Regions from separate parts of the Peribacillus sp. N1 genome, predicted to be linked through region 1. Evidence: riboswitches for the same ligand, from Rfam matches in the RefSeq annotation. Region 1 holds a riboswitch; each other region holds the start of a gene.
What was found. A riboswitch is a leader RNA that binds a small molecule or an ion and turns the genes downstream of it on or off. The one in region 1 is predicted to bind lysine.
Positions count from the first base shown of each region.

Region 2: it holds a riboswitch for lysine, as region 1 does, so the genes downstream of both, ACYP5M_RS13805 (amino acid permease) here and ACYP5M_RS09835 (aspartate kinase) in region 1, are expected to answer to the same signal.
Region 3: it holds a riboswitch for lysine, as region 1 does, so the genes downstream of both, dapA (4-hydroxy-tetrahydrodipicolinate synthase) here and ACYP5M_RS09835 (aspartate kinase) in region 1, are expected to answer to the same signal.

Region 1 covers NZ_BAAHZO010000002.1:285,468-289,821, reverse strand. Annotated here, with positions in the region: gene ACYP5M_RS09850 (electron transfer flavoprotein subunit alpha/FixB family protein) at 1-412, shown strand, start outside; gene trxA (thioredoxin) at 599-913, shown strand; gene uvrC (excinuclease ABC subunit UvrC) at 1,017-2,789, shown strand; lysine riboswitch at 2,851-3,027, shown strand; gene ACYP5M_RS09835 (aspartate kinase) at 3,118-4,350, shown strand.
Region 2 covers NZ_BAAHZO010000003.1:177,771-182,124, forward strand. Annotated here, with positions in the region: gene ACYP5M_RS13800 (LacI family DNA-binding transcriptional regulator) at 304-1,266, shown strand; lysine riboswitch at 1,521-1,706, shown strand; gene ACYP5M_RS13805 (amino acid permease) at 1,803-3,254, shown strand; gene ACYP5M_RS13810 (glycoside hydrolase family 13 protein) at 3,303-4,354, opposite strand, start outside.
Region 3 covers NZ_BAAHZO010000001.1:1,055,078-1,059,431, reverse strand. Annotated here, with positions in the region: gene ACYP5M_RS04980 (DMT family transporter) at 1-450, opposite strand, end outside; gene ACYP5M_RS04975 (Lrp/AsnC family transcriptional regulator) at 702-1,193, shown strand; gene dapA (4-hydroxy-tetrahydrodipicolinate synthase) at 1,631-2,527, opposite strand; lysine riboswitch at 2,661-2,839, opposite strand; gene ACYP5M_RS04965 (metallophosphoesterase) at 3,567-4,354, shown strand, end outside.

The DNA.
Region 1 (4,354 bases):
TGTTGTAAGAAAAGCCAGTGAAGGGGTCGACCTTTCAGAAGCGAAAGTAATCATCGCTGGTGGCCGCGGCGTGAAAAGTGAAGATGGTTTTGAACCATTAAAGGAACTGGCACAAGTTCTTGGCGGAGCGGTAGGAGCTTCCCGCGGAGCATGTGATGCGGATTATTGCGATTACTCTCTGCAAATCGGGCAAACGGGTAAAGTCGTAACACCTGACCTTTATATCGCCTGCGGAATTTCCGGTGCGATCCAGCATTTAGCTGGGATGTCCAACTCCAAGGTTATCGTTGCGATCAATAAAGACCCGGAAGCTAACATATTCAATGTGGCGGATTATGGAATTGTCGGAGACCTTTTCGAAGTCGTTCCGTTACTAACGGAAGAATTCAAAAAACTTAAAGTTAACGCGTAATAGAAATAATACAGATGAGGGGCAAGACATTTGGCATAAGCCGATACATGTCTTGCCCCTTTATTTGGCCTGCATATTTACTCTTTTTTTGGACATCCTACCACTGAAGCAAAATATTAGCATCGATTCGAGCAACAATGATATACTGTCTTTAGTTATTTGAGTAAATTTGAGGAGGAAATATATATGGCAATTATAAATGCAACTGACCAAACGTTCACAACAGATACTAGCGAAGGTGTCGTTCTTGTAGATTTTTGGGCTCCATGGTGCGGACCTTGTAAAATGATCGCTCCTGTTCTTCAAGAGCTTGATACTGAAATTGGCGATACAGCAAAAATCGTAAAAGTGGATGTGGATGAAAACCAAGAAACAGCTGGAAAATTTGGTGTGATGAGCATCCCGACATTAATCGTGCTTAAAGACGGTGAAGTGGTTGATAAGGTTGTTGGTTTCCAACCTAAAGAAGCACTTGCTGAACTTATTTCAAAACACGCGTAATAGTAGGTTAGCTAAAAAAAGCTTCAAGTCTGCGGACTTGAAGCTTTTTTCGCTATCTTGATATATAATAATTGTAAAAAAGGGAGAACAGGAGGCTGAATGCATGAATCAACAAATAAAGAATAAACTTGCCCTTCTTCCCGATCAACCTGGTTGTTATTTAATGAAAGATCGTCAGGGAACGATCATCTATGTAGGCAAAGCGAAAGTGTTGAAAAATCGTGTCCGTTCTTATTTCACGGGATCTCATGACGGAAAAACATTCCGGCTCGTGAATGAAATTGAGGATTTCGAATATATTGTCACCTCTTCCAATATCGAGGCTCTTATTTTAGAGTTGAACTTAATCAAAAAACATGACCCAAAATATAATGTCATGCTGAAGGATGATAAGACGTATCCCTTCATAAAGCTGACTGCGGAACGCCACCCACGTCTAATCATTACGCGAAAAGTCAAAAAAGACAAAGGTAAATATTTCGGTCCTTATCCGAATGCATTTGCAGCTAACGAAACGAAAAAATTGCTCGACCGCATCTATCCCCTAAGAAAATGCAATACTTTACCTGATCGCGTTTGTCTCTACTATCACCTTGGCCAGTGCCTGGCCCCATGTGTATATGATGTAGAGGAACAGGAATATAAAAAAATGGTGGATGATATCAACAGGTTCTTGAACGGCGGGCATACTGAAATAAAAAAAGAACTGACTGAAAAAATGCTGGAGGCATCGGAAGATCTCGATTTCGAGAGGGCCAAGGAGTTCCGTGACAAAATTGCCCATATCGATATTACGATGGAGAAGCAGAAAATGATGACGACAGATTTCATCGACAGGGATGTATTTGGTTTTGCTTATGATAAAGGCTGGATGTGCGTTCAGGTATTTTTTGTCCGGCAGGGTAAATTAATAGAAAGGGATGTTTCACTTTTTCCGGTCTACGATGAACCCGAACAGGAACTTCTTACATTCCTCGGTCAGTTTTACGAGATTACGAACCACTTTAAACCAAAGGAAATCTTGCTGCCTGAATCAGTGGATGCCGAAATGGCCGAAGGGCTGCTTGGTGTCAAAACGATTCACCCGAAACGGGGAGCGAAAAAAGACATGCTTAAATTGGCGAATAAAAATGCCTCCATCGCGCTTCAGGAAAAATTCTCTTTGATTGAAAGGGATGAAGAAAGAACGATCAATGCGGTGGAAAACCTCGGGAAGCAACTGGGTATCTACACCCCGCATCGAATTGAAGCTTTCGATAACTCCAACATCCAGGGAAGTGACCCAGTTTCCGCTTTAGTCGTGTTCATTGATGGAAAGCCGGAAAAAAGGGAGTACCGCAAATATAAGATCAAGACGGTCCAAGGGCCTGATGATTATGAATCGATGCGTGAAGTGGTCAGAAGAAGGTATTCACGGGTATTGAAAGAAGGGCTGCCGCTTCCGGACTTGATCATCATTGATGGCGGAAAGGGACATGTGGAAGCCGTTCGGGATATTCTGGAAAATGAATTGGGCCTTGATATTCCACTTTCAGGCCTCATTAAGGATGAAAAGCATAGGACCTCGCAATTGATGATCGGAAATCCGCTTGAAATCGTACCTCTTGATTCACGGAGCCAGGAATTTTACCTATTGCAAAGAATTCAGGATGAAGTCCATCGGTTCGCGATTACATTCCATCGCCAGCTACGCGGGAAAAATGCAGTTCACTCCCAGCTTGATGATATTCCAGGAGTCGGGGAAAAGCGAAGGAAGCAATTATTAAGGCATTTTGGATCATTGAAGAAAATCAAAGAGGCAACCGCCGAGGAAATCATGGAAGCTGGCATGCCAAAAGGGGTAGCAGAGGGAATCGTTAGAAAATTACAAGAATAATCTTGCTACCGATAAATCTCTATGCTATGATTAAAAAGAATTTTTAACTAGACAACTTAAAAGTGCTGATAGAGGTGCGGAATTCAAGAGTAAAAACCTGGAGAAGTATGAGCTTCCATGAAAGGTTTTGAAAGGGGATGACGCCGAAGGAAGACAAGACTCATACCTTGTTTTCCTGGTCCGACATTTAATAAATGTCGGATTGTCAGGGTTTATATCCTGGAGAGCTATCTCACTGTGTTTACAGTATTTAGATATGTGATCACAGCAATGAGATATTTCTCATTGCTTTTTTTATTGCCTAAAAAGGTAGAGAGGGTGCATGAGGATGGCATTAATCGTTCAAAAATTTGGCGGAACATCCGTCGGAAGCGTAGAAAAAATCAAAAATGTTGCCAATCGGGTAATCGAGGAAGCGCAGAATGGAAATGAGGTAGTCGTCGTTGTTTCAGCCATGGGGAAAACCACGGATCAATTGGTTTCCATGGCCCGGGATATTTCCGGAACCCCGAGCAAGAGGGAAATGGATATGCTATTGACTACGGGGGAACAGGTAACGATTTCCCTGTTAACGATGGCATTGATTGAAGAAGGTCATGAAGCCATTTCGTATACTGGCTGGCAGGCTGGCATGCAAACGGAATCCGTTCATGGGAATGCCCGGATTTTAAACATCGATGCCACGAGGATCCAAGCTCAGCTTCAGGATAAGAAAATAGTGGTCGTGGCTGGTTTCCAGGGGAACGATGCAAATGGGGAAATCACTACCTTAGGGCGAGGCGGTTCCGATACGACAGCGGTTGCCATCGCTGCAGCGCTGAATGCGGATAGATGCGATATTTATACGGATGTAACGGGTGTTTTCACAACGGACCCTCGCTACATAAAAGGCGCACGAAAACTCCAATCGATTTCTTATGATGAAATGCTGGAACTTGCCAACTTGGGGGCGGGCGTCCTTCATCCAAGGGCTGTCGAATATGCAAAAAATTATCAAATACCGCTTGAAGTCCGTTCAAGCATGGAGAGAGAATCAGGAACGATCATTGAGGAGGAAGCAACTATGGAAGAAAACTTAATTGTACGCGGGATTGCTTTTGAAGACAGTATTACGAGGGTCACAATATATGGTTTGCCCCAATCACTTGGTGCATTATCCACAATCTTCACAACACTTGCGAAAAACCGGATTAATGTGGACATCATCATTCAAAGCATGACTGCCGAGGATACGACCAATCTATCTTTTTCCACAAAAAGTGAAGATACGGAAGCGGCCTTGATCGTGCTGGAAAATAATAAAGAACAATTGGGATTCGACCGAGTCGAAACGGAGAGCGGATTGGCAAAAGTATCCATCGTCGGTTCTGGTATGGTATCCAATCCGGGAGTGGCTGCCGAGATGTTTGAAGTGATGGCCAATACAGGCATCCAGGTGAAAATGGTCAGCACATCGGAAATTAAAGTTTCGACTGTCGTCAATGAAAAGGAAATGGTGAAGGCGGTTGAATCTCTTCATGAAGCATTTAAACTAGGTCAGCATGCAAATGTGCTAGCTTAAGTGT
Region 2 (4,354 bases), on a different contig from region 1:
AAACGTGGTTTCCTCGCGTAATACCGCGGAATTCTTGACTGGCATTGCCACTCATTTTTCCTGTTTCAATGAAATTGCCAAGTACGCAAATCCCAATTCGATTCCGCAAAGCACAACCAGGGTGATTAAAGTTTGGAACATCATGATTTCCTCCTCCTCTAAGACTTAAACAAATCTTAAAGGATGAAACCAATACCAGAACAAGACCTTATTTGAAGAAATCTTCAGCAGTCCCACACTGTTCCCTTGCCCTGAAATGGGTTTCATACTGTACAATAAAAAAAAAGAAAAAACGGTGATACCATGACAAATATTAAAGAAATAGCTCAATGTGCTGGTGTATCTGTCTCAACAGTGTCTCGTGTATTGAATGATCATCCATATGTAAGCCCCGATAAAAGAAAGAGCGTCTTAGAAGCGATCAATCGTTTGAATTATACGAGAAACATCAACGCCATTCATCTTTCAAAAGGCAAGACCAATCTTATCGGCATCATCATCCCCTTCAACAATCACCCATATTACGGGGCAATCGTTAACGGAATCACTAAACAGGCAAATGCAATCGGCTGTCATATCGTCATCTTTCAAACAAATTATGATAGAGAGAAAGAAATCCAGGCTTTTAATATGCTACAAATGAAGCAGCTCGATGGCATTATCGTTTGTTCAAGGATTTCAGAAATGAAAATCCTCTTGGAATATCAAAAATACGGACCGATTATTTTATGTGAAGATACAGCTCAGGCTGAATTCTCATCCATCAGCATTGATCATTATGCAGCTTTCTCCTGTGCCCTTGAGTACGTGATCGCTAAAGGATATAAGAAAATCGGATACAGCCTCGGCCGTAAAAAAAGCAGAAATAGTTCCCACCGCACAAAAGCCTTTAACGATATCATGAGTAAACATCAACTGATAAACAATAAAGAATGGCTGTTTGAAGGCAGTTATCACATCAAAGACGGTGAACAATTGTTTCAGGAATGGAATTCGATGATGGATAAACCTGAAGCCATCATCATCACGAATGATGACACGGCGGCAGGATTCATTCTTACCGCTAAGAAATCGGGTATAAGGGTACCGGAAGATGTGGCCATTCTCGGCTTCAATAATGATAGCCTTGGCGAAATGCTCGACATCACGACCATTTCCTTACCGCTGGAATGGATTGGGAAAATGGCAGTGGACCTATTTGAGAATCCTGGAGAGGTCAAACATGTAAAACTGGACTACGCCCTAATAAAAAGGAAAACCGTTTAGTTATCAGGATGCTTTATTTTAGTATATCGTCACTTGAATTCTTCCTTACTGCCATCATTCAACTAGGAAAAAATAACCACATAAAATAATCATTGCGATATCCCAGAAGTTATTTTATAATTTTGATATAGTAAAGTTTACTCAATTACTAGCAATCTATTAAAGATTGCATGAATTTCATGAGTACAATCGTCCGACGTCACCTATTAAACTGACGCAAACGATTTTAGAAAATTGAATACTTCCTCATTTACCGATGAGTTAGAGGCTGCAGCTTATAAAAGTAAAACGGACGAGATTCTGGAAAATTAAAGACTCCGTTTGAAAGGATAAGTTGCCGAAGTTAGGGTATATTCCATGTATATTCTTGCTGGCGGTGTAACCGAACAGGAACACCACTGTCACGTTTTTTCAAAAAAGCGTGGGGAGCTATCTTCGGAAGGATAAACGGGTTTATTATAAACAGCCGTCGATCTTTTTCGACTGCTGTTTTTTTATTTTTCGTTCCCTTCCAATAAAAAGGAGTGTAACATCAATTGTCAAATTCACAATCACCATCAAGCCCTACTGAACTGAAAAGGAGCCTGAAAGCGCGTCATTTAATGATGATTTCATTAGGTGGAACGATTGGAACAGGTTTATTTTTAGCTAGTGGCGGGGCCATTCATTCAGCCGGACCCGGCGGTGCCTTGGTGGCATACGCAATCATCGGCATCATGGTTTATTACTTAATGACAAGTCTTGCAGAAATGGCAGCGTTCATGCCAGTGGCCGGTTCGTTCCGTGTCTATGCATCCAAATTCGTCGATCCGTCTTTCGGTTTTGCGATTGGTTGGAACTACTGGTATAACTGGGCAATCACCATTGCTGCCGAATTGGCAGCCGTTGTCTTAATTATGAAGTTCTGGTTCCCGGATAGCCCTTCAATTATCTGGAGTGCCATTGCGTTAATCATTATGTTTCTTATCAATTACATGTCAGTTAAAGGTTTCGGGGAAACAGAATTCTGGTTTGCCATGATCAAGGTCGTGACAGTCGTCATATTCTTGATCACGGGTGTTCTGATCATTCTCGGAATCATGGGTGGCAAAGACCCAATCGGTTTTTCCAATTTCACAATGGGCGAAGGTCCCTTTAACGGAGGATTCTTCACGATTCTAGGCGTATTCATGGCTGCCGGCTTTTCATTCCAAGGTACGGAATTGCTTGGAGTGACTGCAGGTGAAAGTGAGGATCCAGAAAAAAATATCCCAAAAGCGATCAGATCCGTTTTCTGGCGTATCATCTTATTCTATATCTTAGCCATTTTTGTAATTGGCATGATCATTCCGTTTACCGATTCACGTTTATTGAGTGAAGATGTTGCCGTAAGTCCATTTACGCTTGTATTTGAAAGGGCCGGCCTTGCATTTGCTGCATCCATCATGAACGCGATTATTTTATCATCCGTACTCTCAGCCGGTAACTCTGGCATGTACGCTTCAACCCGTATGCTATGGGACTTGGCACGTGATGGTAAAGCACCGAAATTCCTAGGCAAGTTAGATAAAAGAGGAGTACCCGTGAATGCCCTTATCGTGACTTCTTTAGTTGGCTGCGTTGCATTCTTAGCTTCGTTTTTCGGTGATGGCGTCGTTTATATCTGGTTATTGAACGCTTCAGGCATGGCGGGATTCGTCACCTGGGTAGGGATTGCGATTGCCCATTATCGGTTCCGCAAAGCCTACGCAGCTCAGGGCCTTGATATGAATGCTTTACCATTCCGGGCAAAAGGCTTCCCATTCGGGCCTATATTCGCACTTGTCCTTTGTATTATCATTATTATCGGACAAGGCTATCAAGCTTTCAGCAGCGATGGGATCGACTGGAATTCAATGTTCGTTTCCTACATTGGCTTGATTCTATTTTTCGTCTTATGGTTCGGCTATAAAATTAAGCACAAAACGAAAATCATTCCCCTAGAGGAATGTGACCTTAAATCAAAATAATACGCAAAGGACCTGTTCTTCCTAATCGAAGAAGAACAGGTCCTTTTTTCATTTCAATTGATAAACACGGCATTCATATGGTTGCAGGGGTTTGCTGGAGATTCCTTCTTCCTCCTGATCATAATTGCCGATCAGCTTTGTGGCAGAATATGCATGCAGCTCTTCAGGCAAAGTATAGGAGGCCTGCTCTTCTTTAAAGTTGCATAGCACTAACAGCTTTTCTTCTTCCAACGATCTCGTGTAGGCAAATATTCGTTCATCATCCGGGAACAGCAGTTCAAAACGGCCATAAACGACGATATCATGTTCCTTGCGTAATTGGATAAGCTTTTTATAAAAATGAAAAATGGAATTGTGATCATTGTAGGCCTTTTCTGCATTAATCTCGGGGAAATTGGGATTAACCTTAATCCAAGGAGTCCCTTGCGTGAATCCTGCGTTCCGGGAGTCATTCCACTGAATCGGTGTTCTCGCATTATCTCGGCTGCGGGCGTGAATGGCTGACATCATCCGCTCTTTTGACCAGCCATGAGAATTGACTAGTTCGTCATATGAATTCAATGTTTCGATATCCCGGTATTCATCGATGCTTTCAAATGCAACATTGGTCATGCCCAGCTCTTCCCCTTGATATATATAAGGTGTACCCTGAAGCATATGAAGACAAGCAGCAAGCATCTTAGCGCTTTCAATATGATACTTTCCATCATTACCAAACCTTGAGACAACCCGGGGCTGATCATGGTTGTTCCAGTATAAACTGTTCCAGCCATCCCCCTCCAAACCAGTCTGCCACTTGGAAAGAATTCGCTTTAAATCGGTAAGCTTACACTTATCATTACTCCACTTTCCTTCAGGCCCTCTCCCCAAATCCATATGTTCGAATTGAAAGACCATATGTAGCTCACCACGATCTTTACCTGTGAACAATTGTGCGTCCTCCGGTGTGACGCCTGGCATCTCCCCAACCGTAATCACGTCATACCCAGAAAGCGCCCGTTGATTGATTTCCTGTAAAAACTCATGTATGCGCGGGCCATTCAGGAAAAATGGGCTTCCGTCACCAAACTGCTTCTCATGGCGAACGGCTCCATCCGAAT
Region 3 (4,354 bases), on a different contig from region 1:
AAATCGTAATGAAAGGAAAAGATCAATATTTCCTTTTGAAAGTACAAGTATTACGCCAATAAGCGAAAAAAACATAGAAAACATTTGTAGAATATTAATTCTTTCTTTTAAAAAGAAAAATGAAAAAATAGCAATTGAAATCATGTTTAATGTTGATATTAATCCAACATTAGTCGCGGATGTTTTCTCTAATGCTACAAATTGCAATAGGTTAAATAGAACCACACCCGTAATTCCCATCAAAAATAAAGGAAGGATTGCACTTCGAGGAGGAAATATCTTTTTTTCTTTCCACCATACAATTGGCAAAAGACAACTAACAGCAATGATCCACCTTAAACTCGTCAATGTCATCGGAGAAGCATGTTCGACAAGCGACTTTCCAACGACAAAGTTTCCACCCCATAACAAACTTGTTAAAAGTAATAACGAAAAATAATAATATTGCATTTCATTTTGCTCCTTTACATCTTTCACTGTTTAAGTAAAAGGATCGAAGCCATTGTGCACAATGACATTTCAATTTTTACAATTATTTATTAATAATTTTAACATTTTAGATCGTTACTTAATATATTATTTTGTATAATAGAAGATACTTAAAATAATATTAATAAATATTGCCGATAAACAGAATTAAATTAAGTTTTAGCTATTAGATGATACCGTTTTTGGAACATTTGTAAAAGGAGTGACTATAAGTGGAATCTATCGTAAGCAAGGTTCTAGATAATGTTGATATTCAAATTTTAGATTTACTGCAAAAGGATGCACAGTTAAGTAATACTGAGCTCGCAAAGCGTGTCAAGTTATCTCCCCCAGCTATACATTCAAGGATAAAACGTTTGGAAAATGAAGGGTTTATTAATGGACAAGTAGCAATTTTAAACCAGGAGAAGCTAGGTTTTGATTTATTATGTTTCATTTTTATTAGTACAAATATACATCAAGCTGAAGAACTGGAAGTTTTGGAAAAGGCATTAGCTTCTATGTCAGAAGTATTAGAGTGTCATTGTTTAACAGGTGAGTATGATTATCTTCTAAAAGTGGCTAATAAAGATCGGAAGGAATTAGAAATATTTATTAGAAAGTTAAATAAACTAGGCATAACAAAAATTCAAACTAGCCTAGCTCTTAGAGAAATTAAATATTCAACTGTTTTACCTATATGGGAAGAAAAGTCCCGTTCGTAAAAGAACACTTTATCGAACGTGTTTTATAGAACAAGAGAGAGAGAAAAGGTAGAAGAAGAAATAAAAAAATGAAGTCCTTTATAGATTGGATCCCAAGGAACGAGTCATTTAAGATTATTCTTATCACTTCAAGAGAATTGGGCAGGTACACTATGTCTTTCAATAATTACATCTCAACATCACTAGAAATACAAGCTTATGATCGATCCCGATAAAATCATTGCGTTAGAAATTTGAAATTTATAATGCCAACTGTATGCCATATATTTTTTCTTGAAAATGGATTGCTCAACCAGTTTAAGCACTGAGCCGTGGATCGATTAAAAAGCAGTGCACTCTTTATGAGTTGCACTGCTTTTTAAAATTTAATCCCGTTTATTATGGTCTTTAATTAGAAAAACGGTATTAAAGTATGCTGAATGAATCATTATCTTTATTTATTTATTTAACAAAACAGCTTCTTCGTTTCTAGGTTGTAGAGCCATTTGTAGTGCTCTTTTTTCTTCATCGTTTAAAGGGACCAATGGTAACCGGACACCTCCAACATTTAACCCCCGCATATTTAATGCTGATTTTACTGGTGCGGGGCTTGGTGCAGCAAATAATGCTTTCATGATTGGAAGAAGGTTACGATGTGTAGCGGCAGCACCATGGACATCACCATTTTTAAAGCTATTTATCATTTCTTGCATTTCATTACCAATTATGTGTGAAGAAACCGAAACAATTCCTGTTCCACCGATGGCTAAAACCGGTAATGTTAACCCATCATCGCCGCTGTACAATGTAAAATCACCAGTTGTTTTGCTTATGATTTGTGCCATGGCATCTAAGTCACCACTTGCCTCTTTTACAGCCACAATATTGTTGATTCTTGAGAGGTTAACAATCGTCTCTACTGACATATTTACAACACTTCGTCCTGGAATATTATAGAGCATTACCGGTAAAGATGTTGATTGGGCAATAGCCTTAAAGTGCTGAAATAATCCTTCTTGAGACGGCTTGTTATAGTATGGGGTAACGAGCATTATTCCGTCGACTCCTGCTGCCTCAGCTTGCCTTGTTAAGTTGATGGAAGCTTTCGTGTTATTTGAGCCAGTTCCAGCTATGACTGGAACTCTTCCATCAACAACCTCAACAACAATTTTGAATAAATCCAGTTTCTCTTCTGTTGTTAATGTAGGGGACTCTCCAGTTGTACCAGCTATTACTAATCCATCAGAGCCATTAGCAATTAAATAGTTTACTAAAGTTCTCGTAGCATTAAAATCAACCTCATCATTATGATTGAACGGGGTAACCATTGCGGTTAAAACTTGGCCAAAATTCATAACTTCACACCCTTTTGTATGATTTTTTAAAAATATTCAGAGGTGGTGGGCCATTCAGGAGTAAACGCAAAAAAGCAACAACGAGGATTCGCTGCTGCAGTAGAAACAATATTTATCAAAAAAATGTTTCCGCGCATAAGATAGCCCTCCATATAGTTTCCTATATGACAGTCCTGTATTTATTCAATAGCAGAACCAGCTTCAAGAACATGAGATTCTTTCGGCTTCGGCAAATTCCCCTTTCCACAATAGTCATAGGATCTCATTCTCCTCAAAATGTGTACTAATGGTTTTTGCTCCTCTATCCTCACTTCAAAAGTATGAAGTAAGAAAATATTTAATTGACTGTAATATAACAAGGAATCCTTTCTATTGCAAGGCAATTTAGAAAATTTTTTTAAGAATACATGAATAATCAATGAAAATGGATACGGTATAGGGCTGGATTCATCTTTTTTAGATTATGTAATCTCAACATTAATAGTTTTATAGATATATTCTGTTTCATAGGTGATTGGGCTTTTAGAAGCACAACCTGACGAATAAGGGTTTGTATTATCGTAGGACAATGCTAATGCTTTATTCATCGGTGCAATCGCAAAAAACAGTCCAAAGACAAGAGTTATTACCATCACAATATTTAATAATTTTTTATAATAACCTCTCTCCTTTCCTTCTTCTAGACTTTACCATATGAAAATTGGTATTTCTATGTACTGTGGAATCATTTACCATCTGTATAAATATTACCATTTTACGGGTAACTACGTAGTTGAGGGATAGTAGGGATAGTACCCCATTCCCATTAAGAAATGGAAAATCAATACCAAAAACGAAACAAAAGTGAATGGAACGAATACTGGCCTTAGTCCTTTTCTGATTATTAATATATAAATTACATTGGTCTTATATTTTATTAATAATGTAAAGTTACTATTTTAATTGGTAAACACCTTAAAAATTTATAAACAAGGAGGATGGTTGTTGATCTGTTTAAAAAATACATAATTAGCTAAACGATAAATAGGAGGTATTGATTTTGAAAGGGAAAAATAAATTTGCAGCAATGCTGACAGTTGTAACGGTAGGATTAACAACTTCTTTATCAAGTGTACAAGCATTCTCGGAATCTTCAAATTCAGATAATAAACGTAAACCTGAGCTCGTTTTTCCAGTAATCAGTGATGTGCATATTGATGATGGATCAACAGCTGATATGAACAAGTTCAGAACAGCCATGGATCAATTAAATAAAGCTGCGCCTAGACAGGATGCTTTTGTTGTCGTTGGGGATTTAACGGACTATGGATACGCTTCTGAATATGATAAGTTCTTCTCCATTTATAATGAGAAGAAACAAGGTGGTGTCCAATCCATGTTTACAATGGGGAACCATGATTATTGGAATGGACTTTCCGTTGAAAAGGCACAAGATCGTTTTCTCGAGAAAACAGGAATGGATTCTCTTTACTATCATAAAAAAGTAAATGGATATGATTTTATTACGTTAAGTCCGGAAAATGGTAATACGCATGGTTTATATTCCGTTAATCAAATTAACTGGCTAGGTGAAAAGTTAGCTGCAGCAGAAAAAGAGAATCCGGACCAACCAATCTTTGTTTTTCTTCATCAACACATTAAAGACACTGTGTATGGAAGTGACTTGTGGGGAACTCAGGAAAATAAAGAACTTTTATATGATACTTTAAAGAAACATCCACAGGTTATTACATTTTCAGGCCATTCTCATTATCCACTCGAAGACCCGAGAACGATTCATCAAAAAGACTTTACGTCAGTTGGCACGTCTTCTGTAAGTTATTTGGA